3 regions of the Paenibacillus sp. WG02 genome follow, and region 3 is predicted to be linked to each of the others. Evidence: predicted binding sites of a transcription regulator. Region 3 holds the regulator's gene; each other region holds the start of a gene.
The links. Region 3 encodes Rex, which represses fermentation and respiration genes when NADH is low (regulators of the CRP and FNR family bind a similar motif). Its sites were predicted from a motif close to TTGTGAAATATTTCACAA; they were not measured.

Region 1 (10,699 bases), 2.8 Mb from region 3:
AGCCAGTTAACGATTCAGCCGTTAGCTCATTTCTATCCCATTTTGCATAAAACCGCGCCATAAACGCTTCCAATTGCTCGACGTTGCCTTCTCGCAGATTCACACTGAATTCTTTTTCCTGATTGGTTGTAAATCCGCTAAGTTGCCGTGACACATGCCCTGCTGTAACAATTTGTACTTCGTCAATCAGCTTGCGCTTGCCAAGCACTCCTTGAGCCTCCTGATAGGCATCTGCAATATGCTTCGAATGACTGAAAAGCGAGGTAACGGCCATGGTTATGTTTCCGTAATCGCTATCTTGTCCAAAAGTTGCTTTCATCCTTTCAAGCAAATCCTCCAGATCACCCATTTGCTCAATGAACACAAGACTCAGAATCTGATTTTGTTCGATTTGGAAAGTCATTGAATCTGGAAATACCTGGTTCATCTCATTTTCAATAAACACTTTGATGTAATACAGCCATTTCTGGAAGGACACATGCTCCCAAGCATAATTCTTCTTGCCCACCACATGAGAAAGAACAAAAACAAAATTTTTCTCTGTAAAATCAAGTATGACCGCAGCTGCTTCGTTATGTCGAATCGCTTTCAGATGGTTGAACAGCGCTAGCTGTTGATCTGTTTTTTGCTTATCGTAAAGTTGAGAGCTAATGATATCGAACTCTCTTATATTCGACCGGAATGGTCTGCCTTTTTGAGTTGATCTAATCACCTTTTGTAACGGATTGTTAATGCGTGCGGCGATGAGGAACGCAGCGATAACGCTCAACGTGATCGAGAGCACTAATATGGCGACAAGTGAAAGATTCAGACGCGTTTGCGAAGCAATTTTTTCTACCGGAACACGGTGAACGTAGGTAAATCCGCTCACTTTGCCAGTTGCATGGAAATAATATTTGCCGTTTACAATTAGTTCTTTGTTATCATTCTTCTGCAAATCACTTAAACTTATAAATGATTCCTGCTCCCCACGATTAAACATGGTTTGCCCTTGATCATTATACATAATAAAGTCATCGCTCGGAGCTACGCGAAATGCCTTGAACATTTTATCCGCATTGAGAAAAACAACGATCATCAAACCGCTGTTCCCCTTGGCTTTATATATAATCGGGATCAACTCGCCATTTGATTCCCTGTGTCCAAAGCTCTCATTGTAGAAACCGGCAGAAGGTAAAATTCGGCTGCTGTAGTTTTCGTCGAATTGCTGCCGCCAGAAATTCAGCGGATATTCCTTGCTGACTTGGAAGACATTGAACATCGTTTGCGCGTCGGTACTCGTGCCTTTCTCCAGAATAAGTTCATCGTGCTTTGTATACAAGACGATATTTTCGATGAATAAATAGGAATTGGACACCCATGAATTGATCTCCCTTTGCAGAATGGGATAATTAATATATTGGGGAGTATATTGAAAACGTTGGACTTCTTCGCTGTAGAGATACAAGTGCATTTGTTTATTGACCATTTCAATATGCTTCTCGTAACTCTCCATCGTACTATTGAGCATGAGGGTGTTGTATTGAACAATTTCCTTCCGGACGTTCAGCTTAGAGACAGAAATGGAATAGATCGTGAGGGAGACAAGTATCAGTATGATACACAAAAATCCTGCGACAAGCCGCAGGAATAAAGAGTTAGATCGGTTTCGGATATAGACAAGTATAGGTAGAAATTTACTCATAAGATCCCTCCTTTACTATCGATCCGTTCGTGTAATCTACTCACTGCTTCCTATTAGTTCCAATTAAAACAAACGACGTCACTTTTGTAAAGCATTAAACAAAATGTACAAATGAAATTAATCATAGTTCTTTTGCTAGAGATTCGCAGAGCTTTTCCACTGCTGCTGTGGGAGCTATCCAGTGAATCACACGCCTTAGTCAATTGCTCTGCCCAAGCGCACAAGAGGCTCACCCAACTCATCTCTTAGATGAGTTGGGTGAGCCTCTTCAATAACCTACTTCGTTACATTTACAATCATCTTCTCGCTAGATGTGGCTCCAGCATAGTTAATGAGCTCAGCACTCCGCAGGGATGTATGATTCACCTTTTCGGAACAATCAAGGTGATTGTCGTCCCTTTTTCCATTTCAGAATGAATAGTGATTTGACCGCCAATGCTCTTGGCTCTTTCCTCCATACTGAACAGCCCCACTCCTTTGGAGCCACCACTGCGAACAAAACCTTTTCCCCGATCTTCGATGCGTACTTCAACAAACGATTCTTTATCATGAACGAACACGTTAGCTTCTGATACATCGGCATATTTGGCCACGTTGGTAAGAGCCTCCTGTATAACGCGGTATATGGTCGTTTCCTCCAACGCTCCCAATCGCTTACGCAAATTGCTATCCAATAAGACCCGTATACCGTAATGCCCCGTGTAATTTTCTATATAGGTTCGAATGGCCGGCACTACACCCAAATCATCCAGAACAGACGGACGGATTTCCCACGCCAAATTACGAACTTCTTCAATGATTCCGGAAACCACATGCCGAAGCCCGGATATTTCAGACTTTTCACTTTCCCCGATCACTCTATCCATCTGAATCAACAGGGAAAACAGACTCTGTCCGATACCGTCATGCAGCTCACGAGAAAATTTTCTTCGTTCTTCCTCCTGAATTTGCATCACCTGCGACATCATAAGCTGCAGTTCCTCTTCGACACGCTTTAATTGCGTCACTTCGTTACGAATCGCAAGATACTGGTAGGGTTGTCCTTGCTCATCTACGAATGGCACAATCGTCGTATCTACCCAGTAGAATCCGCCACTTTTTGCTTTATTTTTGATCTCTCCGCGCCACACCTTGCCAGAGGAGATCGTTTGCCACAAGAGGGTCATGAAGTCCTTCCGATGATAGCCCGAGTTAATAATCCGGTGGTCTTGCCCGAGAAGCTCAGCACGTGTATATTGGGAGATTTCGCAAAACTTATCGTTGACGTATTGAATTCTCCCTTTATGATCCGTCACGGCAACAATGGAAGATTCATCTAGAGCGAACTTTACATTGGACAACTGCTTGAGAGACTGTTTCAAATCAGCTTGAAACAAAGAGTCAGTAATATACTCATCCATGTGGGCTATAAGCTCGGTTACATTTTCACCAATCACTTCCGGATACTCCCTGTTTTCATCCTTACTCAAAATTCAACAATCCTTTCTTCACCGCAAACTTGACCAACTCTGGTCTCGTTTTGAGCCCTAGCTTCTCCATTACGTTGCTTTTATGCGATTCAACCGTTTTTACGCTAATAATCAACTGTTCGGCAATCTCTTTATTGGAAAATCCTTTGGCAATCAGAGACAGAACTTCCTTCTCACGTTCCGAAAGGGATTCGTAAGGACCTATATTTTCTCCATGCTTCAAGCGTTCTATATATTCACTCATCAGCCTTTTGGTTGCTGTAGGATACAAATAGGCGTTTCCTGATGCAACGGAGCGGATAGCTGTCAACAGCTCCTCATGCGGAGCGCTTTTCAATATATACCCTGAGGCGCCGGCGTGAATCGCCCTAAACAGGTATTCGTCATCGTCATGCATGGTCAGAACCAGCACCGCCAAATCCGGCATCAGACGCTTCAATTCTGTTGTTGCTGTAAGTCCATCCATGCCATGGGGCATGTTCAAATCCATTAATACGACATCCGGCTTCAGCAATTGGGCTGCTTGAATACCTTCTTGTCCATCGGCAGCCTCTCCGATAACTTCCATGCTGTGCTTACCATTCAGCAGGCTCATTAATCCCGACCTGACTACGGCATGATCATCAACTACCAGAATTTTCGGCATACCCATCCTCCAATAAATCGGCTAGAACTACCCTATCATTACTCCTATTGTATTACTAATAACAAATAAAATGAATTCCAATAATGGAACTCATTTTGCTATTTCCCCTGTATTCTCCTTCAGATACCAAGCCAGCGTAGGAAGACCTTCCTGAACGACAAGGAGCTCGGCCTCCGTATATCTGGGCTGTGTTCTTTTGCCAATGAACAGCAAGCCTTTTATCAAGAGATTATCGGAATCCGTTAAAATTGGAAATACAGCTGCTGTCTGCAATTGCTCGGCAAGTAGGACAGGACAACTTCGTCGCACTTGATCGGAGTCAGGATGCGAGTCATCGAGCTTCACCCATCTGCCTAGGCGCAGGACGGAACCCGCTAATCCTTGGCCTGATTTAATCACCATTTGCTGATAGCGCTCATTCCTGCTGCCTGAAGCATACTTCCAACGAATGCGCTCGGCTTTGTCATGCAATGGCGCCAGTGCGATAAAATCGCTTGACGTTAGGCTTCGCAAACGCTCCAGCTCTTCTATGATGTTTGCATCCCCATGAGCCATATAGGCCACCTCCATTTCCTTACGCACCAGAGCCGATTTATTTTAATTAACATTGTAGACGTTTCCACTCATCTTGTATGTCAGGGAAAACCCTGATTTCGCAATCAGGACATTGCGCGAATTCACCTGCAAATTACCTCAGGAGTCATCAGGAAAGTAAGGGATTAACTTGTGATTTATCTCACACCATATAGGGAGTTTTCCCCCAAAAGATCAGCAGAACTCCCGATAAACAAAACCATCTGAACCCGTTAAGATAGAGATAACAAAGAAACGTTGAGGAGTTGGTACAGATGGCTGTTAAAGGTATTTTCGCCTTTTTTTCCGAAGAAAATTTCCATAAATTACAAAGCATTATGTATGTGAAACATGCGGAGAAAGGTGATTATCTGTTCTGGGAAGGTGATGTCGCGGATAAATTGTACTACGTAATGAAAGGCGGAGTGCGTATCACCAAGCTGTCGGAAACGGGTAAAAGCTTTATCCTATCTCTGCATCAGACTGGTGATTTGTTCGGTCAGATCGATCCCTTTCAGAACTCTGTACAAAGCTATAGTGCAGAAGTAACAGAAGATTGTGAGATCGGGGTCATTCAACGAAAAGACCTCGAAGTCTTACTTTGGCAGCATGGGGATTTGGCCATCGAGTTTATGAAATGGATGGGGCTTATGCACCGCATGACCGAAACGAAGTTCCGTGATTTGATGATGTACGGAAAACCAGGCGCACTCTGTTCGTTACTTATCAGACTTAGTAATTCGTATGGCGTTCCAAACGGTGAACATACGCTGATCAATTACAAGATCAATCATACAGAAATGGCCGATATGATAGGAGCTACACGGGAAAGTGTCAATCGGATGTTGAGTGATATGAAGAAGGAAGATGCGCTTGAGATTCAAAATGGCCATATCGTGATTAAGGATTTAACCTATCTCCGCGATGTATGCCACTGCGAAAACTGTCCGAAAGAGATTTGCCGCATGTAGCATTCCGATTGAAATGGTCCATTTAACTAGGAAAAGAAGGATTCAAGGTCCGTAAGCACTTTCTCCGTTAAAGGAATTACGAGCTGTTCTTCCATCGTAAAGTGATCATTTAAGATTAAACAGGCCTGTATGAGATGTGCCGCAGCCTCAATCAGCTGTTTTTTGATGACAATTGGCGTTAAATCGATGATGGTTTCATTGAAGGTCTGGATAAATGAAATCGCCAGCTGGTGATCCTTTTCCAGTACCCAAAAGGAGGGAGTGATCGATGGAGCCGATTGTCGATGAAAATAGTCAAGCAGAAAGGGAAACAACTCCTGGTCCTCCCATTCCGCGTGGCGCTCCAGTGCCTCCACAAAATCAGCGGTTTGCTGCCTTAGTTGCTGCAAGACCTGAACGCCCTCCGCAGGATCATCCAGCAGGCTCACTTCCTTAGCGCTATGTTCGAGAGCCTTTAGCTGCTGTCTTAATTGGTTATGCTCTTCCTTCAGACGATCCGTGGCAAAATCAAGTTCATCTGGGTTGGATGAGGCTATTCCCAACATACAGGTTATTGAAAGTGGTGCCATATTCATCCCTCCAACATACGTCTTTTGCTTCTATCTCTAGTATAAATGCTTTGCCGATTATCGCTGTGAGAAACATCACATCTACGTTTTCAAGACTCTGCTATATTTTTGGAAAGTACTTATTGGAAGAAATCATCACAGAAAAAGGCAGAATGGGGACTGACGAAGATGAAGAAATTTAAATTGAGCATAGTCAAGAAAATGGTACTTGGCATCACGTTAGTATCCACTGTAACCTATGGGACAAGTGCTTTTTTTATTTTTACCCTGCAAGGTTTATTTAAAGATTACATGCCGGATTGGCTGTTCATCTGGATCACCCTTTCTTTGGGTATATTCTGGACAGGATTTCTGGGATGGATTGCGGCAAAATGGTTCATTAAACCCCTACTTCAGCTTACAGACGCAGCTAATGAAGCTTCCGCAGGGAATTTGCAAATTACGATTACTCCAAGTAAATCGGATGATGAATTAAGAGCACTCAGCCTTTCTTTCTCGCTGATGATCGGAAATTTAAGAGAAATCATTGATGGAATTTCAGTCAACTTCATAGGAACCGATATGCATGTGGATGAATTGAGATCAGCGATTGGACATGCAGCAGCTCATGTGGAACTGATAACAACGACGATTGAAGACATCTCCCATGGAGCTGAACAGCAATCGAAATCCTCCGAAACCATGTTTATGTCCGTCGAACAAATCATGAGAACCACGGATGCGATTAATAAAGAAGCCCATGAAGCCCGGCATTTAACGACACAAATGATTATTACCATTAAGGATAGTGCAAGAGTGATTCAGTCTTTAGTTAATGGGATGCAAAGCCTTGCAATTTCTAATCAAGAATCTATACATACCGTGCGGCTTCTGGAAAGCAATGCGAAGCAAATCAGCGATATTTCGAGCGTTGTTGGTGAATTCGCCAATCAAACGCATTTATTAGCCTTGAACGCTTCCATTGAGGCCGCGAGAGCCGGCGAACACGGCAAAGGCTTTGCCGTAGTGGCGGGTGAAGTGAAGAAACTTGCCGAACAAAGTTCGCAGGCGGTTCATGACATTAACCAGCTTATCGATCAAATTCAGTCTGAGGTCAAGAATGTCGTCTTCAAAATTACACAACAATTCGAAATGGTTAATAAAGAAGCCGCGAATGGGGAGACAACCGCTTCAGCGCTTCAAAGTATTGTCGGTGAAGCTAATCAGGTCGATCAACTCGTGGATCATATTGCATCCATGGTCGCAAGCCAAGCTGATCAAGTACAGCTCACTTTAAATGAAGCTCGAGATGTCACCGACATTGCTGCCAAAATCTCTTTAGGCGCGAAAGGCGTATTCGCTTCAACACAGGAACAGACGGCCGTGATGGAGGAAATCGCTGCATCCTCCGATGTATTGAGAGATCAATCCGCAAGTTTAAAGAAACAAATTGAAATCTTCAAAGTGAGATGAAATCGGTCTCTGTCCTTGGAAATAGCCTTCCTACATGCACTGCTGAAGCATGTAGGAAGGCTTTTAATCGTATGCTTGATCAACCTTCGTCAGCCATCAAATAACCGGTTATGCCGTCCGTCGATTCATTCATCCAATCAAGCTCTAGATGGAAGTGTCTTAAATCGGAATCAATCGTCGCCGCATATGCTAACTTGAGTTCCCGGATGAATGTATCCCTATTCTCTGTTGAATGAGTGATGTTGTAAAAAGTGCAACAATTGCTGCCCAAATCTCGCCTCTCTCCCTTCGTTGTTGCATCTTGTACAACAATTTGGTCCTAAACAGGCCATTTCGTAAGAAATGGGCCCAAAATGTTGTACAAACTGCAACTTCAAGTTGCAAAATAGCCCTTCAGCGTGTGAATTGTTGTAGGAAATACAACATTGGTAACCATCTATCCAAAGATAAGCTCGTCACCCGAAAAAGGATTCAATCCTTTCAGGAGGCAGCGGTCGACTTAACCAAAATCCTTGTATAGAATCACACTGGAGATCCTTGAGAAAAGCCAACTGATCTTCCGTTTCCACGCCCTCGGCAATCACTCGGAGCCCCAAACCGTGAGCCATATCAATCATAGCCTTGGCAATCGATGCGTTCCCTCGATCCATCTCAATACCCTGAACGAAGCATTTATCAATTTTCAATGTATCAATGGGATACTTTTTCAAATAACTTAAAGCGGAATGTCCCTTGCCAAAATCATCAATGGCTAACTCCAACCCGATCTCTTTAAAATCATGCAGAACCGTCAGTACCGACTCAATTTGGTGTATGCTGATGTTTTCCGTAATTTCGAAGCAAAGATAACTCGGATCCAGCTCCGTTTCCTTCAATATTTGCTTGACCGTTTCAATCAAATTCTTATTCTTGAACTGTCGGGGCGACAGATTGATGGCACATTTCAAGGGAGGATAGCCTGCGGATTGCCAGGCCTTGTTCTGCTCACAAACCTTGCGCAGCACCCATTCTCCGATTTCGACAATTTGTCCATTTTCTTCTACGATCTGAATAAATTCATTCGGCGAAACCATTCCCATCTCGGGATGCTGCCAGCGAAGCAAGGCTTCTATGCCGTTGATCCTGCCCGTTCGAATGTCCATTTGCGGCTGGTACACAATTCTTAATTGATCTTTCTCCATTGCTTTTCGCAGCCCGTTTTCCAGTTTCATTTTCCGGTAGAAGGTTGCGTTCATATTTGAAGTGTACAGCTGATAATTGTTGGACTGTTCCTTGGCTCGATACATGGCCGAATCGGCTTGTTTGATCAAGGTTTCACTATCTTCTCCATGCAAGGGATAAATGCTGATTCCAATGCTGGCCGTTATAAACAGCTCCTGTTCGGCTAGGAAGAAAGGTTGAGCCAGCTCTTCCAGTATTTTCTGCGCTACAAGAAGCGCATCTTCGGTTTCATCAATGTAGGGTAGAATGACCGTAAATTCATCGCCGCCCAGTCGTGATACCGTATCGCTGGTTCGAACGCAGCTCTCCAGCCGTTTGCTGGCGTTCTGGAGCAGTTGATCTCCAACTGCATGTCCCAATGTATCGTTAATCAGTTTGAAATGGTCGAGATCAATAAACATCAGGGCAGCCCAGTGGCCCTGCCGATTGGCCTGCGTGATGGCATGACTCAGTCGGTCATGAAATAAAAATCGATTCGGGAGCCCGGTCAATACATCGTAATGAGCCAAATATTTTAAGTTCTCTTCCGACAGTTTACGTTCTGTAATATCCGTGAAAACCCCGACATAATTGGAGATTTTGCCATTCTCATTCCTAACGGTATTAATCGTCAGCCATTCCGGGTAGATTTCCCCATTCTTTCGCTTATTCCAGACCTCGCCCTGCCAGCTGCCTCTTTCATGAATCGATGCCCACATTTGAATATAAAATTCGGCATCCTGCACGCCAGAATGCAGCATGCGCGGGGTTCGACCTAAAGCCTCAGCTTCCGTAAAGCCAGTTGTTTCGGAAAATGCCGGATTGACTGATAATATCGTTCCTTTCGTATCCGTAATCATAATCCCTTCACTCGCTGTTTCGAAGACTCTGGCGTGCAGCTGCAGTTTCTTCTCAGACTTCTTGCGCTCCGTTATATCCATGAAAATGCCTACATAATTGGTTATTTTGCCCCGCTTATCCCTCACTGCACTTATCGTCAGCCATTCGAGATACAGCTCCCCATTCTTCCGTCGGTTCCAGATCTCGCCCTTCCAACCACCCGTTTCATGAATCGTTGCCCACATATGAATATAAAACTCAGGTTTTTGTTTACCGGAGTACAAAATACGCGGCGTTTGACCCACCACTTCTTCCTCCGTATAGCCGGTTGTCGTTGTAAACGCAGGATTGACCGAAAGGATAATACCTCCAGAATCTGTAATCATGATGGATTCCATAACTTTGTTAAAAACACGTGCATAAAGCCGCAGCTTATCTTTCATGTATGCTATCACCTCCAGGTCAGCGACTTGTTTCACATGTAAATATGGCTAAATCAGGGGTGAATCTCAAAAACATTCGTTAAACGAGTCAGCTCGAACAGTTCTTTGACATCACCCTGTAGACCTTGAATGACCACCCCTCCGCCGCTAAGATGAGCTTTCTTCTGAAGCGCAACCAGTACGCCAAGTCCGGAACTATCGATATAATCCACATGACATAAATGAAAAACAAATTGCTTACATCCCTTGTCCAAATAGGGAAACAGCTTCTCCCTTATGATCGTTGCTTCATCCACATAAATTTTGCCCCTAGGCGTTACATTCACCTGTCCGTCGAACACTCGAACATCTAGAAACATTGTTACCCCTCCAGGTCCCTATTTTCCAGCCTCACTTCATTGTGAAAAAGCACCAGCTTTACTTCACATAAAGTTCGGTGCTTCTCTCCTTTTACCAAGTGACAAATCCTTTGGAACCGACGCCTGGATGCATAATCATATCCATTAACGGTACTGTATAAGCAATCAATATCAGCGCCACCGACAAGCTAATCCACACACTCCAACGATCCAAGTAGGCCGGAGTCGCTTCTGCTTGTTCCATCGCTTCGCCGATTGGATACTCTGTCACACCTTTTGGCGCCCGAAGCAGGGCGAAGACATTGTACACCATCAACAATACGCCAATGAATAATATTGTGCCGCCAATAGCCATGAATACATAGTAGGGCATCCAGCCTGCCGCATCCACGTTTCCCTCATAGGTCGTGAATGCCGTTCTTCGAGGTGCACCGAATAGTCCGACGAGATGCATCGCACCTGACATAAAGAACATGCCCACACACCAAATGAT
Region 2 (10,699 bases), 3.3 Mb from region 3:
CCCTGATTCCGCACAATTTCGAGGACATCCAGATACAGCTAGCTTCACTTTGGCAGGTGTGTTTAAGCGTTCAAAACGTTTCTCAAGCTCTATACCTACGCCCATCGCGTCACCCGTGCCGAATCGGCAGAAAGTTTCTCCCACACACGTTTTTACCGTCCGTAAGGCTTTACCGTAAGCATAACCAGAAGGCATATCCAAGGCTTCCCACATCGCGGTAAGATCTTCTTTCTTCACACCTAGTAAGTCTAAACGCTGTCCACCTGTAAACTTCACAGTAGGGACATTGAACTGCTCGGCTACTTCTGCAATACGCTTCAATTCCGTCGGATTGGTTACACCGCCATAGATCCGTGGAACTACGGAGTACGTTCCGTCTTTCTGAATGTTAGCGTGCATACGCTCATTTACAAACCGTGAAGTACTATCGTCCTTATAAGTCTCAGGGCTTACCATGCCTAAGTAATAGTTGAGCGCAGGGCGGCATTTCGAGCAGCCTTCTTCATTTTTCCAGCCAAGAACGTTCATCACTTCACGCACATGGGATAACCCTTTTTCACGAATCGCTGTAACGACTTCATCCCGTGTATGGTCTGTACAAGCGCATATTGTCTCTTTGGCAGCGTTCTTATCATAGGAAGCCCCTAGTGTAAATGCCAACAAGTCACTCACCAGTGGTTTACAACCGCCGCAAGAACGAGAAGCTGTCGTACAATTTTTCACTTCATCTACTGTCGTTAATCCTTGATCCCTGATCGCTGAACAAATCGTTCCTTTTGTAACGCCGTTGCAACCGCATATGATGGCATCATCTTTCATGTCAGCAACTCCTGATGACGCTCCACCGCTTCCACCTGAGCCATCCGTCAATATCGCCGTTTTCCCCATGCCGCTAATATCTGTTTCTTCCCGAATCATTTGCATCAGTCTCGTACCATCCGCTGTATCTCCGAAAAGAACGGCACCGATGATTTTATTGTCTTTAATCACAACTTTCTTATAAACACCGGTGAACTCATCATGAATGCGAATCGCTTTCGTACCTTCTGCTTCGCCGAACTTTCCGCCTGAAAATACATCAACACCAGATACTTTAAGCTTCGTATAAAGGATAGATCCTTCATAAGGACCCGTTTCCACGCCTGCCAAATGTTTAGCAAGCACAGCACCTTGCTCGTAAAGCGGTGCTACCAATCCATAAGCAATCCCTCGATGCATTGCGCATTCCCCAACCGCATAGACATTGGGAACGCTTGTTTGCAAATAATCATTCACGACGATGCCAGGATTGCACTCAACGCCAGCCTTTTTCGCAAGTTCAACATTGGGACGAATCCCAACAGCCATAACGATAAGATCAGCCTCAGCAACGGTACCATCTTTGAATTTCAAGCCAGTTACCCGCTTGTCGCCCACGATTTCTGCGGATTGCTTCTCGAGCAAGAAGTTGATACCTTGCTCTTCAAGCGCTGCTTGCAGCATTTTGGACGCTGTTCGATCCAGCTGACGCTCCATAATTGTATCTACAATATGAACAACATCAACCTTCATACCTAAGTTAAGGAAACCTCTCGCCGCTTCTAATCCTAATAAGCCGCCACCGATCACGATCGCTTTTTTATACTTTTTAGCGGACTCGATCATAATTTCACAATCCCTAATGGTTCGGTACGCCATAACCCCTTCCTTATCAGCGCCAGGCATTGGAATCATAAAGGGGTTAGACCCTGTAGCCAAAATTAATTTATCATAAGATACCGTCAGTCCTTTATCACTCGTTACGGTTTGTGCTGTTGTATCGATGTCTGTAATGGTTTGGTTGGTATGCAAGGTGATGTGGTTATTCGCATACCATTCATATGGATGAATGACGATGTCCTCTACTTTGGAATCACCCGCAAGTACGTAGGACAACAAGATTCGGTTATAGTTCGGATGCGGTTCACTGCCAAAAATCGTAACCTCATATTTATCAGGTGTAAGTTTAAGTAAATGTTCAACAGCATTAACGCCCGCCATTCCGTTTCCGACCAGGACCAACTTCTCTTTCTTGACTGTCATTGTGATCATCCTTCCCATCCGTTTACTATTAAAAGGTGCATTTTTGCTGAAAAAAGGGCCATTCGGGAGCGCACGCCCCCAAATGACAAATTGGGATATGGAGCTTGAGAAGTTCGATTTGAACTTCCAAAGACGGTAAGCAAGTAAACGTCTTTGCTCATGCAGCCTGGACACTCAAGCTGCATGAGCAAAGGCTTTACTTATTTGCCGCTGGCCACACGACCAGCGGCTTGAAGCTGTTACTTAAGCATGCACACTATCCATAGAAGCTGGAGCTACCTTCACTTTGCCGCCTTCACCGATCCAAGTACGTTTCCATTGCCCCTGCACAATGGCGATCAACAAGAGACATGTAATCGCAATAGCACTTAAAATTAGGAATCCTGGAGTAAAAGAACCTGTCGTTAGTTTCAAGTTACCGAGAATCTTGGGTAGGAAATATCCGCCTAAGCCGCCTGCTGCTCCAACGATTCCAGTTATAACTCCAATTTCCGTCTTGAAACGCTGTGGAACAAGTTGGAAAACAGATCCATTCCCCATACCGAAAGCCATCATGGCAATGAAGAGCATAATCGTAGTGAAGGAAAGTGATGGCAGTGTGGAGATGCCAGCCATCATCAAAGCGACAACACCGTACAAGACCATTAACATCCGAATACCGCCAATTTTGTCTGCCAGCCAGCCGCCTACTGGTCGGAAGAAGCTGCCGCCGATTACGCATAAAGTTGTAAAATCTGCTGCACGAACCGGAGAGAGACCGTATTGAGAATTAAAGAAAATGGTCAAGTAAGAGGCCATTCCGACGAATCCACCAAACGTTACACTATATAAAATACAGAACAACCAGGAATCTTTCTGTTTCAATACTTTGCCGTATTCCGCAATCGTTTTCGGCGCAGGTTTATTCGGGCTATCCTTTGCCAGTACACTAAAGATGATTAAGGTTAACGCAATCGGAATCATCGCAATACCGAAAACAACATGCCAATCTCCATAATGCTGCGCTATTCGGTTTGCAAATAAGGTAGCGAAGATCGTTCCACTATTGCCTGCCCCTGCAATTCCCATCGCTAAACCTTGATACTGCGGCGGGTACCAGCTGCTGGCAAGCGGTAATGCTGCCGCAAAACTCGCTCCTGCAATACCCAGCATCAGAGCAACAAAGTACATATCCCCCATCGTGTTTGCAAACTGCCAACCCCAGAATAAAGGTACTAAGGTTAACGTTAGTCCGATTTGTCCTGTAAGCTTAGGACCTATCTTATCTGTCAGAACACCCAATACCAATCTAAGTACGGCTCCACCCAAGGTAGGCAAAGCAACGAGATTCGCTTTTTCAGCAGCATTTAGATGAAAATCATTAGCGAGAATAACCGCTAGCGGCCCAAGAAGAACCCAAACCATGAAGCTCATGTCAAAATATAAGAATGAACTGAACAATGACCCTTTGTGCCCCACTTGCATAAAACTTTTCCGATCAACCATGCTTTCCCTCTCCTTTTGTGAGGCTTTTCGCCTTCTTTTTTCCTACCCAGACATGTTTGACTGTTCTTTGACAGAAAAGGCCGACAAACATACCCCAACATGTGTGTGGGATGCTTATCGGCCTCTTTGCCACTGCTGCCACATCATCGTGAACAGCATGTTAGATGATTTTCTGTAATTAGAACATAAATAGCCTATCCGGTTACGTATTTGTAAGGGGATAGGCGCCATTGCCTTCGTTAGTGGCACATCATTGTGCCGGTTTCTGAATTGATTATAGTATGACATTGCCATCGTGTCAATAAACATAACACAAAATTTTATATGTGAGATTCCCTCTACCATATCGACAAAATTTAAGGTCATATGCTATAGTAATGCCGTATAATAAATCATTTCATTAAGAAAACCTTACATGAAGTTGCCATTCGGTAAGAAGCTATCCATGATAGGAGGTATTCAAATGTTACAATCATTTATACTGATCGACGAGTTTAAACCAACTCGCTCAGCTACCTCCTCCTCGTCGTCGACTACCGAGCTGAATGTTACGGATAACGAAAAGGAGTCCTTGCCTGAAGCAATGCTGAAGGATTTGGGATTTCGTATATATGCAGCATCTAATGAAAAAGAAATTTCATTTATGATTCCCAAGGTCGATGCGGTATTATTATCCGTAGGCCCTGATCAAGTAGAGCCATGGCGCTCCCGTGTGCTTGCTCATCGCAGCCTTCCCCTTTTCTGGTGGTGTGATGCTCGCACTTTCCCTTCTAATGAATGTAGAATGGATGCGGGTATTGATGGTTTAATCGGCTCTGCGATGAGTCCTCTAGAAATTCACTGTGCACTGCTCCTTGGTGTGAATCATTACTTTAGGCGGACTGAATGGCATCAAGAGCGCGAACAGCTTCTCTCCAAACTAGAGGAACGCAAATGGGTCGATCAAGCGAAGCGAATCTTATGTGAAATCAAAGGCATCTCCGAAGCGGAGGCTTATGATTTTCTGCGTAAACAAGCCATGAATGAACGTAAACGTATGGTAGACGTTGCTACCTCCATCGTCAAGGTATATCAAATACTAAAGGATCAGAATCAAGGAGGTCGCAAACGATGATATCATTATTAAAAGAAGTAGGACGCGGAAAGCGCGGAGCCAGAGATCTTACCTATGAAGAGGCTTCCCAAGCAGCGGAGCTCATACTAACCGGAGCCGCAACACAAGCTCAAATGGGTGCTTTTCTCGTTGCAGAACGCATCAAAATGGAATCCCCCGAAGAGTTGAAAGCCTTCATCGATGCTTTGCGCCAGCGCGTTAATACTTATCCAATTCCCGGCAGCATGGATTGCGCCGGACCTTATGATGGACGCTCACGTACGTTCATCGCGACTTTGCCGACCGCGTTCGTTCTCGCGGCCTGCGGACTTCCAACTACGCTGCACGGCAGCCCAAGCATGCCGCCAAAATGGGGCATTACGCTGTCCGACGTGCTAGCGGCTCTTGATGTACCCGCGCTTGACGCTTCACGTGAAGCACTCATCTCAGCTGCAGCGCGAACAGGCTTCTTGTTCGCACCAACGGAGAGCTGGTGTGCACCGCTCGGAGAGCTGCGCGAACTGCGCAAGGAACTCGGTCTGCGGACCGTGTTCAACACAGCGGAGAAACTGCTGCGCTTTACGGAAGCACCATTCATGGCTGTCGGCGTGTTTCATGGTACTGTGTTCGAGAAAATCACCAATTTATTAATCGAATTGGGCGTCTCTCGCGGTATTGTTGTGCAAGGCATGGAAGGCTCCGAGGACCTTTCCATTGACAAGCGCACACGGACATACCTCATTCAAGAGGGTTCCAGTGAATTATTCATTGTTGATCCTGAAATTTACGAATTAATGGTCGAGGTACCGGAGATGGAATGGACTGCTCAGCTGCAAGCTGAAACGGCATTATCCGTTCTTCGCGGAGATGCCGAGCTCCCCTACTTGAATATGGTTTTACTGAACAGTGCTGTGCGTCTATGGGTTTCCCAGAAAGCTGGGTCCATTGAAGAAGGTATTTATTTGGCCCGACATGCGATTGAGCAAGGGGCTGCTCTACAAAAATTTACCGAGTGGACGGAAGCGATTAAGCCCGTATCTGCAACCTAATTTTATACTATGAAAAAAGAGCCCCAAAGGGCTCTTTTTTTCATTTTCATTTGCCAATAAACTGCTGGGTAAACATTTTACCGCACGGACCGCCGTTTACGATGCCGATCCCAATATGGGTGTAATCTTTGCTAAGAATATTCGCTTTGTGTCCTGAAGAATTCATCAGCGCCTCATGAGCCGCTTGGACACTTTGATTGCAAGCAATATTTTCTCCTGCCGCGTTATACGTAATTCCGAACTTCTGCATCATATCGAATGGCGAGCCATACGTCGGTGAGTCGTGGGAGAAGTAGTTGTTATCGACCATATCTTGGCTTTTTAGTCTAGCCGTTTTGGTAAGCGCCGGATCGACAGCTAGTGGGGAAAGTCCTACAGCTGCACGCTCCTTATTAACCAAATCCAGCATTTGCTTCTCCTCCACCGTCAACTCCGTAGTCGAAGGGACTTGCGGTTTAGGTGTAGGCTTAGGTGTAGTTGGCGGAGGAGCTGGTGTTGGTGGTGTCGGCTTCTTGGGAATTTTTAAATTACCATAAGCCCACAGGATGGATTGCAGCGTTTGATCATCTACATTCCCAGTCACAGGAAGGCCATATCTGCTTTGAAACGCTTTAACACCTAATGAAGTTTGATTACCATAGTAGCCCGTAATAGGTCCGCTATAGTAGCCAAGTGACTTCAGCATCCCTTGCACCGCATAGACATCAGGTCCCTTTGCCCCTTTACCATAGGCAAAAGCGGTGGTTGTGGATGAGCAGAACAATGCGATACAGATTAGAATAATCCAGACATGCTTTTTTTTACCCTGTAACATGCGTTTACGTTCACTCCCCGTCGTCTTCAGTATCATTCGTCACACAGTGGACGATAGCATTAGAATGACCAAATTCACGACTATTATCCATAATAATGAAATATGGGTTTGGATATCGCTTCGTGAGGGGAGGTTGGCTATCGTGATTACCAATGTTGTATTTTTTACAACAATTCACACGCCAAAAGGCTACTTTGCAACTTGAAGTTGCATTTCGTACAACATTTTGAACTCATTTGATGCGAAATGGTCTATATTGGGCTAAATTGTTGTACATTGTGCAACAATGAAGGGAGATAGGCGAGATTTAGGCATAAATTGTTGCACTTTTTACAACATCATTCAACAGCTAATATGAATTCAATCATCTAGCAACCTAAATTCTGCATATATGACGATTGATCCCGGTTTTAAGACAAATCTATGTGGAGTAAGATGGGTCGAATGAATCGACGGTCTCCATTATGCTGGAATAAAAATATTCATCTTCGATTGCCTTAGGCAAATATACGTTTAACTTCTTTAGCGATTTCATTGGCACAATCTTCAGCTTGCGGATATAATCCCGTCTTATCCAAAAACGCATGATCCATGCCGTTATACTGAATCAGCTTCGTCGGTACCCCCGAGCGTGCTAACTTGTTAGCGTAAGCTTCATCCTCTATCCTCAAGTAGTCAAATTCCGCCGTGACGATCAAGGTCTCTGGCATGCCGCTTAAATCGTTCGCCAATAGCGGTGCTACATAAGGATCAGTTAGCTTCGTGCGATTTTGCAAGTACAGATTTAGCAGCATGCCGCTGCCTCCTCGCAATCCTTCAATCCCAGCGACAATGAACTCTTCGTGATTACGAATGTCGTATTCATCCATACTCCATTTGAAATCTTCCGTTTCGACAGCGCCCATATTCACTGTAGGATAAATAAGCGCTTGAAATTTAATCATGCCGGTTCCTTTATCACGGTCCATCATGGCGCAAACCGTAGCCAAATTGCCACCTGCGCTATCGCCAGCCACTGCGACTCGCTCTGGATTAACACCGATTTCACTGGCGTGCTCGTAAACCCACTGAACAGTTTCGAAGCAATCCATTAGCCCTGCAGGAAACGGATGCTCTGGGGCAAGCCGGTAATCGACAGAGACCACGACAGCCCCCGCTTTTTCAGCCAAAGCTTTGCACGGGTTCTCAACAACGTCAACGGTTCCGCCAATAAAGCCGCCACCATGAAAGAATACGATCGCCGGTAAACCTCTTTCTTGTGAAGGCGTGTAAATACGCAGCGGAATCGGACCGTTCGTTCCCTCAATAACCTTGAAAGCGATCGCAATTTCAGTCTGAGTAACATCCTCGTTCTTCCATCCCATCATAGCCCTCATCGCTTTAACGAAATTCGGTATATCGGAAGGATTGAAATTTGGCCTCTCTGCCGATGCCATGGCTTCCGCCTGTTGCTGTTGAACACGGTACACTCGCGGGTCTAATTGACCCACAACATCCAAATCGGGAATCTGTTTGACCACTTTTACGTAAAGTTCTTTACTGTTCATGCCTACATCTCCTAACTCTCAAATGGTTTATCAAAGCTGGATTGGATAAGAGCGCTTATGTATGTATAATAATAGGCAATTGTGAACATAAACAATGCCATTGTTCCTCTATGCGGAACAGTAAAATGAATCGAAGAGGGGCTTATATCAACTCGTGCCGAATACAAATCCGCAAATCCTTTCTTCTGTTAAAAACGCCTTGCGCCTATTAAAACTGTTTACTGTGAACACGCCCGAAAAAAGGCTGACCGAGCTGGCCGATGAATTGAGTCTCGGCAAAAGCACAACCAGTCGGTTGCTGTCCACCTTACTGAGCGAGGGTTTGTTTTCCAAGATCCAATCACTCATAAATACAGGCTCGGCCAACGAATCGCTTCACTGTACCACGTTATTGTCACTACCTATTGGGACTTATCGCAAGCAGCAAGCCCTATTATTCAACGTCTTGCTCGCGAAACTTCCGAAGCACTCCGTGTTGCTGTATTAGAAGAAAACGAGATCGCATACATCCATCAAGTCGAGGGCACAAAAAAAGAAGATGTCGGCGCCTACGTAGGAGGAAGAAATCCCGCTCATTGTACGAGTTCCGGTAAAATGCTCTTAGCCTTTCAAAATGAGCTTGAACTGAACAAAATATTGAACAGCCAATAAAGTTGTAAAGACGGCAAAAGAGATTTCGCGTCAGTTCGGTTTTCTGAAATAATCTGATAAAGCTCCTATTATGAGAAACAGCGGTTCACATCCCCATACCTTCTGGGTTGTGACCGCTGTTTTTCTGATCCTACAAGGTCGGTATTTTCAATATGCACTCGTACGCTCGCCCAGCTGGATGTTGTTTCTTCGATATTCACTTGGCGTAACACCTAGATACTTTTTAAAGATACGGTTAAAAGAACTCATGGTTTGATAGCCTGCTTGAAGCGCAATTTCTTGAATTTTCATATCCGTTTGCAGAAGCAAATGAACGGCTTGCTTGATGCGGAATTCATTAACGAAGTCAACGAAGTTGGTTCCTGTTTTTTCCTTAAAATAAGTGGATAAATAACCACCAGTAATATTAAGTTTTCCTGCTATTAGATCCAATGTGATGTCTTCCGAGTAATGGTCTTGCAAATAGTCCACGATAAAGCTGACGATCGGGTCGTGTTCTTCCTTTTTCAACCGGATCAACCGACCTGTTTCGTTCAGTATCATCTCGAAATATTGTTCCAATTCCTGGGTAGTATGCATGAGCCGGATCGATTTCGCCGAACCCACCACATGGTTTGTTTCCAGATTCAGAGAGTTTAACATTCGCTGGACTTTATCTGTGATTTCCTCCGCGAACCGATAGAAAACAGGCGTGCTCACCTCTTTCTTTTTCATTTGCTTAAGAACCCGACGCAGCGTTTGTAGGACCAGGGTATCGTTTCCTTCCTGCAGGTTGACGTTGATTTCCTGTTCCAGGGTACCTGGGAGCAAGAAAGACTCCTCTTTCACGTCCTCGTCATATAAAATCCTTGTCTCATCGTCAAATGGGCGATGTTTGATCAATTTCACGACTTGTTCATAGGCAGAAGTCTGCTCAGAAGAGTGTTCATATAAATCACTAACGGCTATTGTGAAAAAAAAGTAGTCCTTATCGGTTGCCAGAACATGCTTAATCGTATTTAAAACTTCCATCCACTGTTGAGTCTGATCGTTGATATACACAATAGACAATATTTGATCCGTTTCGATCTGAAAGGTATGGGCATCGTTCAATTCCTTTCCCATCGCTTGATTGACATACTCCCTAATATAATAGGTGGCGCGTTCCTTTTCCTCGCTTATATCCTGAGAAAACTGCATTTTGAACGTTAGTTGAAACAAGATAAAGCGAAACGGCTGGTTCATTTCATCGGAAGCATGGATCTCATCGGGATCACCATGGATACGTTTTAAACGGTTCATGTAACCATAATAACGTAGAAGTGACGTTTTTTTCTCCAAGTTCATGTGGGCATCCTGATTCGATTTCAACATGAAACCAATATTTTCTTTAATCAGGTCAAATTCGTTCGTGTGTTTGGCGAGCGTATTTTTTTCGTTAAAATGCCGAATCGAATCTACTATTTTTTTAACCGGATTGTTAAACCTCATGCTAAAGAAGATGGACACTGCAATGCTGATTAGGACCGAAATGACGAGAAGCGCAATCAGAGTCATATTCAAATGGAATATCTGGGACGAAATCGCGGCATCTGGGACAATATTGACGTACGTAAACCCAGTAACCTCCCCTTTTTTATAAAAATAGTAATTCCCGTTTTCCTTGATCCAATCTTTGCCCGGTTCCAAAACCGGAAGCTGATGCCGACTGGTTGAATCGGACGAGAACAAAGGATGCCCTAGATCGTCCAACATGTAAAAGTTATCGTTGATCGATTGATGGAACGCCTTATATAACCTATTGGTATCGATAAAGGCAAGCATAATATAGTCGGGATAAAAATCGCTTTTTATCATTAAAGGAAAAACAAGGCCGGTTTGAGACACGGGACTAAGATTAGGCGCCTCAGTAAAGGTAGCTGCCGGATACATTTTGAAATAGACTTTTTGAGCAAATTCCCGTTTCCAGAAGTCATAGGTGTAGTCGGGATTCGTATAAAGTTGGGAGAATATCGCTTCT
Region 3 (10,699 bases):
CCATCCATTTATTATGGCATCAAGTATGAGAAGAAAGTGATTGTCTCTACACACACGATTAACTTACAAGAACAGCTTCGTGAGCGGGATATTCCACTCTTGAAGGAAATTTTCCCTATTCCTTTCAAAGCTGCTGTGCTCAAGGGCAGAAGTCATTACTTATGCTTGCGTAAATTCGAGACAAAGTTAACGACACGTGATTACGAGAATGGGAAGGAAGATCCGATCACGGCCGCACAGATGGTTGTATGGCTAAGTGAGACGGAACATGGAGATGAAGAGGAGCTTCATTTTGGAAATAAGGGTGCGCAGTTCTGGTATTCGGTTGCAAGTGACACCGATTCTTGTTTGAATCGCATGTGTCCCTGGTATAAGAAATGCTTCTATCACCGCGCTCGGAATGATGCAAATACGGCCGATGTGATCATCACGAACCATTCCCTCCTTTTCACGGATATGAAGGCTGAGAACCGCCTTCTACCGTCTTACAAGCACCTTGTCATCGATGAGGCACATCACTTCGAAGAAGTGGCTAGTAAGCATCTTGGCATTGAGCTGCATTCTTCTGCATTTTATCATTCGTTGTTATGGTTATATAAAGATAATCGCAGCGGCCAACTGCCGATGCTGCGGTTTCGGTTGCAGAAATCGGATGAGCAGCCGGAACGCGCGGCCGCTTGGAGTCAGACCATTGACGGGCTCTTTCCCAAAATTGTGAAAATCAAAGAGGATTGGGATCGGCTCAGCGAAGCGCTCTATGAGTTGTTATCTTCAAGAAGCGATCCTTCGCAATCGGAAAACTCACAGTATGTACTGCGGATGAAGTCCGAAACGCTTCCACCCGAGTGGCGAGAGCTTTTGATTATGGAAGACAATATTTATTTGAATGCCAATGATTTACTCCGCACGCTGGATAAATTGTTAAATGAAGTGAAGGACATGCAGGAAGTCTTCGGGGTCCAAGGTTTAGTCACCGATTTGAATGGCACGGTAAAGGAACTGTATAATCACCGAGATGCTCTGCACTTTTTTATGAAAATGGCCGATGAGGGTTATGTGTATTGGATGGAAGCGGGTACCTACGCCAAATCGAAGTCTCTGCAGCTTGTATCCGTGCCTACCGATGTAAGCGGTCTGCTGCAGCAGCATTTCTTTGAGACCAAAGACAGTATTATCCTGACCTCCGCGACATTGTCTGTTAATAAATCTTTTCAATATTCAGCAGATCAATTAGGGTTAGCCATTCCTGAGGATGAAGAATCGGGCAAATTGAAAACCGTTCAATTGCCATCTCCATTCAATTACAGAGAGCAAGCACTCGTCGTAATTCCTCGCGACTTCCCAATGATCAAAGGTGCAGGTGATCCTGTTTTTATCAACGCGCTAATTGATTCGCTTAGTGATGTGGCCCGTATTACAAAAGGACGAATGTTGATTTTGTGCACGTCGAATCGCATGCTTAAGCAAATTTATGCGGGGATGAAGGACCATTTGAAGCCTCATGGGATTACCGTGCTCGGGCAGGGGGTAGACAGCGGCAATCGGAGTAAACTGACCCGGATGTTCCAAGATAATAAAATGTGCGTCCTGTTGGGCACCAGCTCGTTCTGGGAGGGTGTCGACATTCCTGGAGATGCACTCAGCTGTCTTGCTATTATCCGTTTGCCGTTTCAACCTCCGAATCACCCTCTAGTTGAAGCTAAGTGTGAAAATATAAAGAAACGCAACGAAAATCCATTTATGAAATTTTCAGTTCCGCAGGCTGTCATTCGATTTAAGCAGGGCTTTGGCCGGCTTGTCAGACGTGCATCCGATAAAGGCATCGTTATCATCTATGATACTCGAGTGATTGATACGTATTATGGCAAGCACTTCCTTTATTCATTGCCTGGTCCGAAGATTGAGCATATGACGACTGAGCAAATGTTACCTAGGATTGAAGAGTGGATGGGGGAGGCGTAAAGTTGAAAACACAAAAAATATCGGAAGCAGTCGTCAGGAGGCTGCCCATTTATTTACGCTTTCTGAATGAACTTGCAATGAAAAATGTATCGACGGTATCCTCGCAGGATTTGGGTCAAAAGCTCGATCTGAATCCGGCTCAGATTCGTAAGGATTTGGCTTATTTTGGAGAATTCGGGAAAAAGGGAATCGGCTATGACATTGCTTACTTGATTGAAAAAATTAGACAGATCCTGAAGTTGGATCGCCATATTCAAGTAGCTCTTGTTGGAGCGGGTAATCTAGGCCGCGCTTTGTGCAATTATAATACTTATTTACGCAATGATATGAAGATTGTCGCTGTATTCGATGCAATGCCAAGCAAGGCCGGGGAATCGATCAACAACCTAATCGTTCAACCGATGCATGAGATGAAGAAGGTTTTATCTGAATTAGGCGTCCGCATAGGCATCATAACGGTCCCAGCGAACGAAGCTCAAAATGTAGCCAATCAATTCGTAGATTGCGGGATTGAAGCGATACTGAATTTTGCTCCCGTCATTATTAAGGTTCCTCCCGAAGTGCGAGTGCACCATGCGGATTTTACAACCGAATTGCAAAGCTTAGCTTATTATTTGGATTAGAAAAAGGCACGACCCGATTAGCTTGGGTCGTGCCTTTATTTTTAGAAAATGAGTCTGAACAAAACGAAGTAGATCGAGAATGCGAGAGCGATGCTGATCGGAATCGTAATAACCCAAGTGATCAACATGCGTCCAACCGTGCCCCATTGAACTTCATGGAAGCGCATGACACTGCCTGTCCCGATAATCGCGGAGGAAATAACATGCGTCGTTGACAATGGTTTACCCAAAAAGGTAGAGAATTGAATAACGAGTGATGACGTTAAGTCCGAAGCAAAGCCATTGATGGGCTCGATTTTAACTATTTTACCGGAAACGGTTTTAATAATTCGCCATCCACCGATGGATGTTCCAAGCCCCATGGCTAAAGCGGCAGCAATTTTCACCCAGATCGGTACTTCCAAGTCTGTTTGAACACCAGCTGCTACTAAACCAAATACGATAATACCCATTGCTTTTTGTGCATCGTTACCGCCATGGGAGTAGGAAAGCAATCCCGCGGATAAAATTTGCAAGGTACGGAATAAGCGATTTAGCTTCGATCTTGATGTGTTACCAGACCATAAAATGATGTACTTGATCAAGATCATAATTAAGTAACCCAGGGCGAAAGCAATAATCGGCGATAGAATCAAAATGATAATAATCTGCGTAAAACCACTCCAATTCACTGCATGAACTCCGGCGCCAGCGATAACTGCTCCGGCTAGAGAACCAAGAAGTGTATGCGAAGAAGATGAAGGAATGGCCAGATACCATGTCAATAAGTTCCAAATGATGGCGGCAAGTAAGGCAGCGATGACGATTTCAACGCCGTGTTCAATTTTGGCTGGGTTGGCAATGCTTCCACCAACGGTTTTGGCAACCTTAGAGGAAACCATGGCTCCGACAAAGTTGAGTGTGGCAGCCATGGCGATGGCTACACGCGGACTTAAGGCTCGTGTGGAAATGGATGTTGCAATCGCATTTGCCGTATCGTGAAATCCATTAATGAAGTCAAAAAGTAAGGCGAGCACAACGATGACGATTAAATAAGTTAACATGATTTCCTCCTAAGAGTTTTCCATATGGAAAACTATCTTCGTACCACATAGGACACGAATGTGTCTTATGAATAACGAAGTACAACGCTATCAAGGATATTGGCTACATCTTCACAAGCATCTGTTGTTTCTTCCAAACGCTCATAGATTTCTTTTAGTTTAAAATCTTCATACGGGTCTTTGCGTGTGATGAAAATTTGACGAATCCCTTCGCGCATCAAACGGTCTCCGTCATTCTCGAGGGAATTAATAGCAACCGTATGCTCAGGAATTTGCATGTATTTTTTCTTCGCCAGAAGCTTGAACGCATCCAGCATATGCTGGCAAGAGTCTACAATGACAGCCGAAAACTCTTTCATATAAGAATCTGTATGTGATACAGCAAGATAGTCGAAACGAGCGATTGTAGCTTCTATACCGTCTGTTACATCATCCACTTTGGAGGCTAGAACCATAATATCTTCACGATCAATTGGTGTAATAAATACTTTGTTTAAACCTTTAAAAATTTCGTGAGTAATCGTATCGCCTGCGTGCTCTAAATCGTTAATCGCTTTAACATACTCAATAGGCGGTTTATCCCCCATCATGGCTGTGCGAAATAGTTGAGCAGTTTGCAAGGCGTTTTCTGCAGCACGGATGAGAAGTTGCAAGAAATCGACTTCGTTCTTTTTTGTGAATAACGTTGTCATATAATCCTCCTATATTTTGCTATATGCACTAGATTTTGATCGAATATATAAGATAAACAGACCAAATGGTAGAAAAAACTCACGAAGTTAAAAATATCATAATAATTGTGTTTAAAGCAACGAAAATTCCGTGAAATTTTACAATTTCTTAACATAGTGAAGCTTCCTTGATTTTACAAGCTCGAAGAGGTAAAGTTTATAAGGCAGTGTTTGTTAATAGAATGAGCATAGAGAGGGATTTTTAGTATGAAAAAAACATTAATTATGAACGGTATTTTTATCTCAAATCATGCAGAAAAATCGTCTATCAAGGGCTGTATGGTAATAGAAGGCAGCCAGATTACATACATCGGTGAGGAAATACCTGAACCTCGAGAAAATTATGACGAAGTTATTGACGGCAAGAACAAGCTTTATATGCCTGGTCTGGTGAATACGCATGGACATGCAGCGATGTCGCTTTTACGCGGATATGGTGACGATCTAGCACTTCAAATTTGGTTAGAAGAGAAAATGTGGCCGATGGAAGCCAAATTCAGCTCCCAAGATGTGAAATGGGGGACGCTGTTATCCATTCTAGAAATGATTAAAGGCGGTACGACAACTTTTGTAGATATGTATGACCATATGAACGAAGTGGCTAAGGCCGTTGAAGAGTCAGGTATGCGCGGTGTTCTGACCCGAGGTATTATTGGTCTTTGTCCACCGGAAGTACAAGATGCTAAATTGAAAGAAGCTACGGAGTTTGCAAGAAATTGGCATGGCGGTGCAAATGGAAGAATCACGACAATGATGTCTCCACATGCACCCTATACATGTCCTCCGGACTTTATTGAGCGAATTGTTCAAGTGGCCCATGATTTAAATCTGCCAATCCATACTCACATGTCGGAGACCCTTCGTGAAGTTCAGGGAAATGTGGATCAATACGGTTTGAGACCAGTCGCACATTTAGAAAAGCATGGAGTGTTCAGCAGACCAACGCTCATCGCGCATGGTGTTCATCTCACAGATGAAGAAATCAGTGTCCTTAAGCAATATGATGTTCGTATTTCCCACAACCCAGGAAGCAATCTGAAGCTTGCTAGCGGTGTTGCCCGAGTTCCTGAACTTCTTCGTGCAGGCGTGAAGGTTTCACTTGGCACAGATGGAGCGGCTTCCAATAACAACTTGGATATGTTCGAAGAAATGAGACTCGCCGCGCTGATTCACAAAGGTGTTTCTGGCGATCCTTTAGCTGTGCCTGCTGCAGAAGCGCTTCTTATGGGAACAAAAATGGGTGCAGAATCCATATGGTTAGATAATGTAGGCTTACTGCAGGCTGGCATGAAGGCTGATTTCATCGCACTGGATATCGATCAACCTCATTTCCTTCCGAAGACGGATTTTGTGTCCCATATTGTTTACTCTGCCTGTGCAAAAGATGTTGTTGATGTGTGTGTAGACGGTAATTGGATTGTCCGCAAGGGAGAATGTTTAACACTTGATGAAGAAAAAATTAAACGTGAGTTTGAACTATGCTTTGATAAGCTCATTGGCTAAGTGATTTCCTTGTAAGTTCGTCTGGGGGAGGTGAGCGGCGTTCATGAATGCGAAGCGAACAAGGATCCTAACATTCGGTGTATTTATTATTTTGACACTTGGTGTCGTGCTTAGCCGCTTTTATTTAAATGTTCAGAATGAGCACTGGGACGATAAGCGCAAAGCGGTAGAAATAGCCTACGAGAAAAGCATTATGACGAAAGCAACCAAAGTGGATTTCTTTTATGGTGATGAACCTGTCCAAATCGTTTATGGCGAAGACAAGCTGGGTCAAGGCGTCATCGTTTGGGTTTCAGACAAAGGGATTCATACGGAGATGACAGCTGAAGCGTTCACCGAAACGCAGGTACGGGAAACCGTTCTAAAAAAAGCGCCAGAGATAGAAATAGAACGCGTGCTGCCAGGTAAGCTTGGTAACGATTATGTCTGGGAAGTTTTCTATAAAAAGAAAGAAAACAGCGGTACACGTTATTTCTATGATTATTACAAATTCAAAGATGGACTCTATATGGATACATACAGACTCAGCCTGCATTAGGCTGAGTTTTGTTGTTTCCACTCATTTCATAGAGCTAATGCATTCATCGCGTGATATACTCATCGTATAGCAATTGAGGCAACAAAATACGTATAGAAAGGGGGACGTTGACTGATGAAGCTGCGTCTCTTACCTGTCGTCATGAGTGTTATTATCTCTGCTGGAGTTTTATTCGGTGGTTGGTTCGCTTATACAAGCTTAGCTATGGAAAATCCATTATCTGATATCATTAGCAAGGTTCCCGGTGTAACGAGCTCAACGATGAAACTTGACAATAACCAAGTTGACATACAAGTTAGTCTAAACCCAGACGCCAATTTACGAAATGTGGTGGATCGTATTCATAAAGATGGTGCATCCATTATCGGAAAGCGTACTGTGAATATTGATGTGAAAAGCAACCCGTCCGAAAAACTAGACCAGTGGTGGTCTAAAGCATTATTTGAGGTAGCACAAGCAATGGAAACGAAGCATTATGCAGATATTCCAACAACCTTGCAGAAATATGCTGAGGGTGTTCCAACCATGAAAGTTGATAGTGAAATGGACCAAACTTATGTATATATTCGCCTGACAGATGGTGATGCCACTAAATTCATCATGCTACCTAGAACTTCCCAGATAGGAGTGTGGCCGAATGAGTAAAATTTATAAAGAAATTGGGATTGGATTTATACCGGTTCTCCTAATCTTTTTGGCCTTTCTAGGTGTAAATGTGATACCTATCTTATTTGTTGGCGTATTGGGTGTATCCTTGTTTTATATGATAAAAGGCCGCAGCGGTGCTGGTATATCTGCAGGTGGCGGTGATCGTAAAAGCAAGAATCGCACGCCTTCGTACTTGACGTTTGATGAGATTGGCGGACAAGATCGCGCTAAGAAAGAATTGATGGAAGCTCTTGATTTTCTAATCAAGCATGAAGAAATTAAGAAATTAGGTATTCGTCCGCTCAAAGGGATTCTGCTTACTGGACCTCCTGGAACAGGGAAAACGTTAATGGCCAAAGCAGCCGCTCATTATACGAATTCCGTTTATATGGCCGCTTCAGGCAGTGAATTTGTGGAAATGTATGTGGGTGTCGGTGCAAGTCGTGTGCGTGACCTATTCAAGGAAGCAAGAACCCGTGCTGTTAAAGAAGGCAAAGACAATGCGATTATTTTCATTGATGAGATTGATGTTATCGGCGGTAAACGGGATGGCGGTCAACATCGGGAGTATGATCAGACGTTGAACCAGCTATTGACTGAAATGGATGGTATTCATACGAATGATGCTCCACGTATTTTGATTATTGCAGCAACGAACCGCAAGGAGATTCTCGACAGTGCTTTATTGCGTCCTGGCCGTTTCGACCGTCATATTGAAGTGGACTTACCAGATAAGAAAGGACGTCTGTCCATTCTCGATATTCATGTCAAAAATAAACCGCTGGCTCAAGGCGTTTCTCTGGATACGATCGCTGATCAAACCTTTGGTTTCTCTGGCGCACAGCTAGAAGGCGTTCTGAATGAAGCAGCAATCTATGCCATGAGAGAAGATAAACTGGCTATTGAACAGCACCATCTGGCTTCCGCGATTGATAAAGTGATGATGGGGGAAAGAACGGATAAAGAAACGGCGCAAGAGGAAAAAGAGCGCGTTGCTTATCACGAATTGGGGCATGCTATTATCGCTGAAATTGTGCGCCCTGGCTCTGTTTCACAGGTAACCGTTAGTCCGCGGGGGAAAGCGCTCGGATATGTGCGTCATAATCCTCCGAAAGATCATTATTTGTACACCAAAGATTATATTGAGCAGCAAATCATGATTGCTCTCGGTGGTGCCGCGGCTGAAGAAATCTTCTATGGCGGGCGCAGTACTGGCTCGCGTAACGATTTCGAGCAGTCCCTTTCCATGGTGCGTAATATGATGGATTCAGGACTTACTTCCCTCGGTATCATTGATCGTGAGATGGTGACGAAGGATCAGCTTATGAAAGAGAATACGATTATCCTTGATGCGCTCATGATTCGCACGAAGGAGCTTTTAGAGCAGCAGCGCAGTGTTTTTGAACATTCCTTTGCGATTTTGATGAAAGAAGAAGTTCTTTCTGGTGACACGTTCCGTAATTTATTCGATGCTTCTGTGACGAAGAGTGCATAAGATGACCGTTGGCCTTGTGGCCAGCGGTTTTTTGTGTAGCTTTTTCCTCCACAGTTCCGGTCCATCAATCAGCTTCATTGTTGTAAAGTTGTAGAAACTGCAACAATGAAGTTGATTTCTTCACACTTAGAGGTAGATGTTGTATTTAGTGCAACAATTTATGCCTAAATCTCGCCTATCTCCCTTCATTGTTGCATAATGTACAACAATTTAGCCCAATATAGACCATTTCGCATCAAATGAGCTCAAAATGTTGTACGAAATGCAACTTCAAGTTGCAAAATAGCCTTTTGGTGTGTTAATTGTTGTAAAAAATACAACAGTGGTAACCACGATTGCCTTTCAGCCCTCAGAGCTTTTCGGAAAAGAAGGAGAGGATATGTCAATTATATTATTCCCAGTAACTATCTGTGGATAAGTTGGGTTGCTTTGATAGATGATGCATTACACCTAAGTTACAAGTGTTTAAGATGATAAGTGTTTTATTATTTATTTAATCTTCTCCTCTCCAAACCAGCAGGAATTGTGTCAAAGCTGAGATAATCCAGCGAATGTTTTGTGTATACTAATGAAATTGGGGAACAAAAATTGTATGATAGGATTGGGTTTCCGAGATGAGGTTGGATTGAGAATTTGAACGATAAAGAAGTGAATAATTTAGAAGTTGGTAAGACGCAGCGTGGGAGAAGGAGAAACTTGCCATGGTATTCAAAACAATTGGTGTAATCGGCGGAGGAACGATGGGACAGGGGATTGCAGAAATGCTCGCTGCCCGAAGTTTGGACGTAGTACTCGTTGAGAAAACATCAGATAAGCTCGATCGAGCCATAGAACAGATTATGGTTAGCTTAGACAAGCAAATAGAACGGTGGTCATTGACTGAAGCGGAGAAAAAGCTGATTTTAGCCAAAATCAGAAAAGCCGATTCCCTGCAAGATATGGCCGCTTGCGATATGGTTATAGAAACGATTTCAGAGGATTTGAATGCGAAAAAGCATGTATTTTTCCAACTGAATCAAATATGTTCGCCAGCCATTATTCTAGCAACGAATACATCCACGCTTAGCGTGACGGAGATTGCGGCGGTCACAACGAATCCCGAACGCGTGATTGGACTTCACTTTTTGCACCCTGTGGCGAAAATTAACCTCGTCGAAATTATTCGAGCGATGAAAACGTCAGACGAGACCTTCAATCAAACACGTCGTTTCGTGGACGAGCTCATTTTAAAGAAAAGTATTAAGGTCACCGAGTCTCCAGGCTTCATTACTACGAGGCTTATTTGTACATTGATTAATGAGGCGCTGCACACGCTGTCCGAAGGAGTGGCATCCGCTGAGGATATCGATACCGCGATGCGGATCGGTTATGATTTCAAATATGGTCCACTGGAAATGTGTGACCGATTCGGATTAGATTCGGTGCATGCAGCCCTTGAGGGCATGTTCCGTGATTATGGAGACATGAAGTACCGTCCGTCCTTCCTACTAAAACAAATGGTCCGAGCGGGACATCTGGGAGTTAAGACGGGAGAAGGCTTTTTCCGGTATGACAAGGATGGTGATCGTTTGTGAATATTCTCGTTATCAATGCAGGGAGCTCTTCGCTTAAATACCAGCTCTTCCAAATGGAAGAGGGAAATGTTCTCGCCAAAGGTAAGGTGGAGCGAATCGGGATGGAAACGGCGATATTGACGCATGAACCGACGGGGAAAGCCGAAGTTCATGAGGTAAGAGAGATTCTCGAGCATACAACAGCCATTCGCAAAGTGCTCGAGCTGCTGGCGCACCCCGAACACGGCGTGCTGGCGTCTACGTCGGAAATCGACGCAGTCGGCCACCGAGTCGTTCACGGCGGCGAATCCTTCAAGAGCTCCGTCCTCGTGAATGACGACGTGAAGAAGGAGATCAAGCGGCTCTTCGATTTGGCGCCGCTCCACAACCCGGCGCATATGCTCGGCATCTCAGCGGTGGAGGCGAACATGCCCGGCGTACCGCAGGCCGTCGTCTTCGACACTGCCTTCCATCAGTCGATGCTGGCGCACGCCTACCTCTATCCGGTACCGATGGCTCTGTACCGGAAGCACAAGGTGCGCCGTTATGGGTTCCACGGCACCTCGCACAATTACGTGAGCGAGCGTGCCGCAGCCTTCCTAG

Region 1: a site for Rex is predicted at 5,976-5,993, ahead of ACBP55_RS35655 (hemerythrin domain-containing protein). Genes of this name have one in related genera too.
Region 2: a site for Rex is predicted at 3,562-3,579, ahead of ACBP55_RS08835 (nitrate/nitrite transporter). Genes of this name have one in related genera too.

What each region holds. Positions count from the first base shown of each region.
Region 1 covers NZ_AP036016.1:7,906,221-7,916,919, forward strand. Annotated here, with positions in the region: gene ACBP55_RS35630 (helix-turn-helix domain-containing protein) at 1-1,684, opposite strand, end outside; gene ACBP55_RS35635 (PAS domain-containing sensor histidine kinase) at 2,047-3,153, opposite strand; gene ACBP55_RS35640 (response regulator transcription factor) at 3,146-3,799, opposite strand; gene ACBP55_RS35645 (GAF domain-containing protein) at 3,890-4,354, opposite strand; gene ACBP55_RS35650 (Crp/Fnr family transcriptional regulator) at 4,648-5,343, shown strand; gene ACBP55_RS35655 (hemerythrin domain-containing protein) at 5,370-5,912, opposite strand; gene ACBP55_RS35660 (methyl-accepting chemotaxis protein) at 6,081-7,364, shown strand; gene ACBP55_RS35665 (hypothetical protein) at 7,444-7,635, opposite strand; gene ACBP55_RS35670 (putative bifunctional diguanylate cyclase/phosphodiesterase) at 7,820-9,847, opposite strand; gene ACBP55_RS35675 (STAS domain-containing protein) at 9,901-10,206, opposite strand; gene ACBP55_RS35680 (cbb3-type cytochrome c oxidase subunit I) at 10,298-10,699, opposite strand, start outside.
Region 2 covers NZ_AP036016.1:1,853,650-1,864,348, reverse strand. Annotated here, with positions in the region: gene nirB (nitrite reductase large subunit NirB) at 1-2,061, opposite strand, end outside; gene ACBP55_RS08835 (nitrate/nitrite transporter) at 2,305-3,546, opposite strand; gene ACBP55_RS08830 (ANTAR domain-containing response regulator) at 4,010-4,660, shown strand; gene ACBP55_RS08825 (anthranilate phosphoribosyltransferase) at 4,657-5,688, shown strand; gene ACBP55_RS08820 (peptidoglycan-binding protein) at 5,735-6,502, opposite strand; gene ACBP55_RS08815 (alpha/beta hydrolase) at 7,000-8,049, opposite strand; gene ACBP55_RS08810 (helix-turn-helix domain-containing protein) at 8,204-8,536, shown strand; gene ACBP55_RS08805 (IclR family transcriptional regulator domain-containing protein) at 8,419-8,700, shown strand; gene ACBP55_RS08800 (helix-turn-helix domain-containing protein) at 8,848-10,699, opposite strand, start outside.
Region 3 covers NZ_AP036016.1:5,115,267-5,125,965, reverse strand. Annotated here, with positions in the region: gene dinG (ATP-dependent DNA helicase DinG) at 1-1,962, shown strand, start outside; gene ACBP55_RS23325 (redox-sensing transcriptional repressor Rex) at 1,965-2,585, shown strand; gene ACBP55_RS23320 (anion permease) at 2,627-3,628, opposite strand; gene ACBP55_RS23315 (DUF47 domain-containing protein) at 3,694-4,320, opposite strand; gene ACBP55_RS23310 (amidohydrolase) at 4,567-5,862, shown strand; gene ACBP55_RS23305 (cell wall elongation regulator TseB-like domain-containing protein) at 5,906-6,400, shown strand; gene ACBP55_RS23300 (hypothetical protein) at 6,515-7,045, shown strand; gene ACBP55_RS23295 (AAA family ATPase) at 7,038-8,543, shown strand; gene ACBP55_RS23290 (3-hydroxyacyl-CoA dehydrogenase family protein) at 9,245-10,117, shown strand; gene ACBP55_RS23285 (acetate/propionate family kinase) at 10,114-10,699, shown strand, end outside.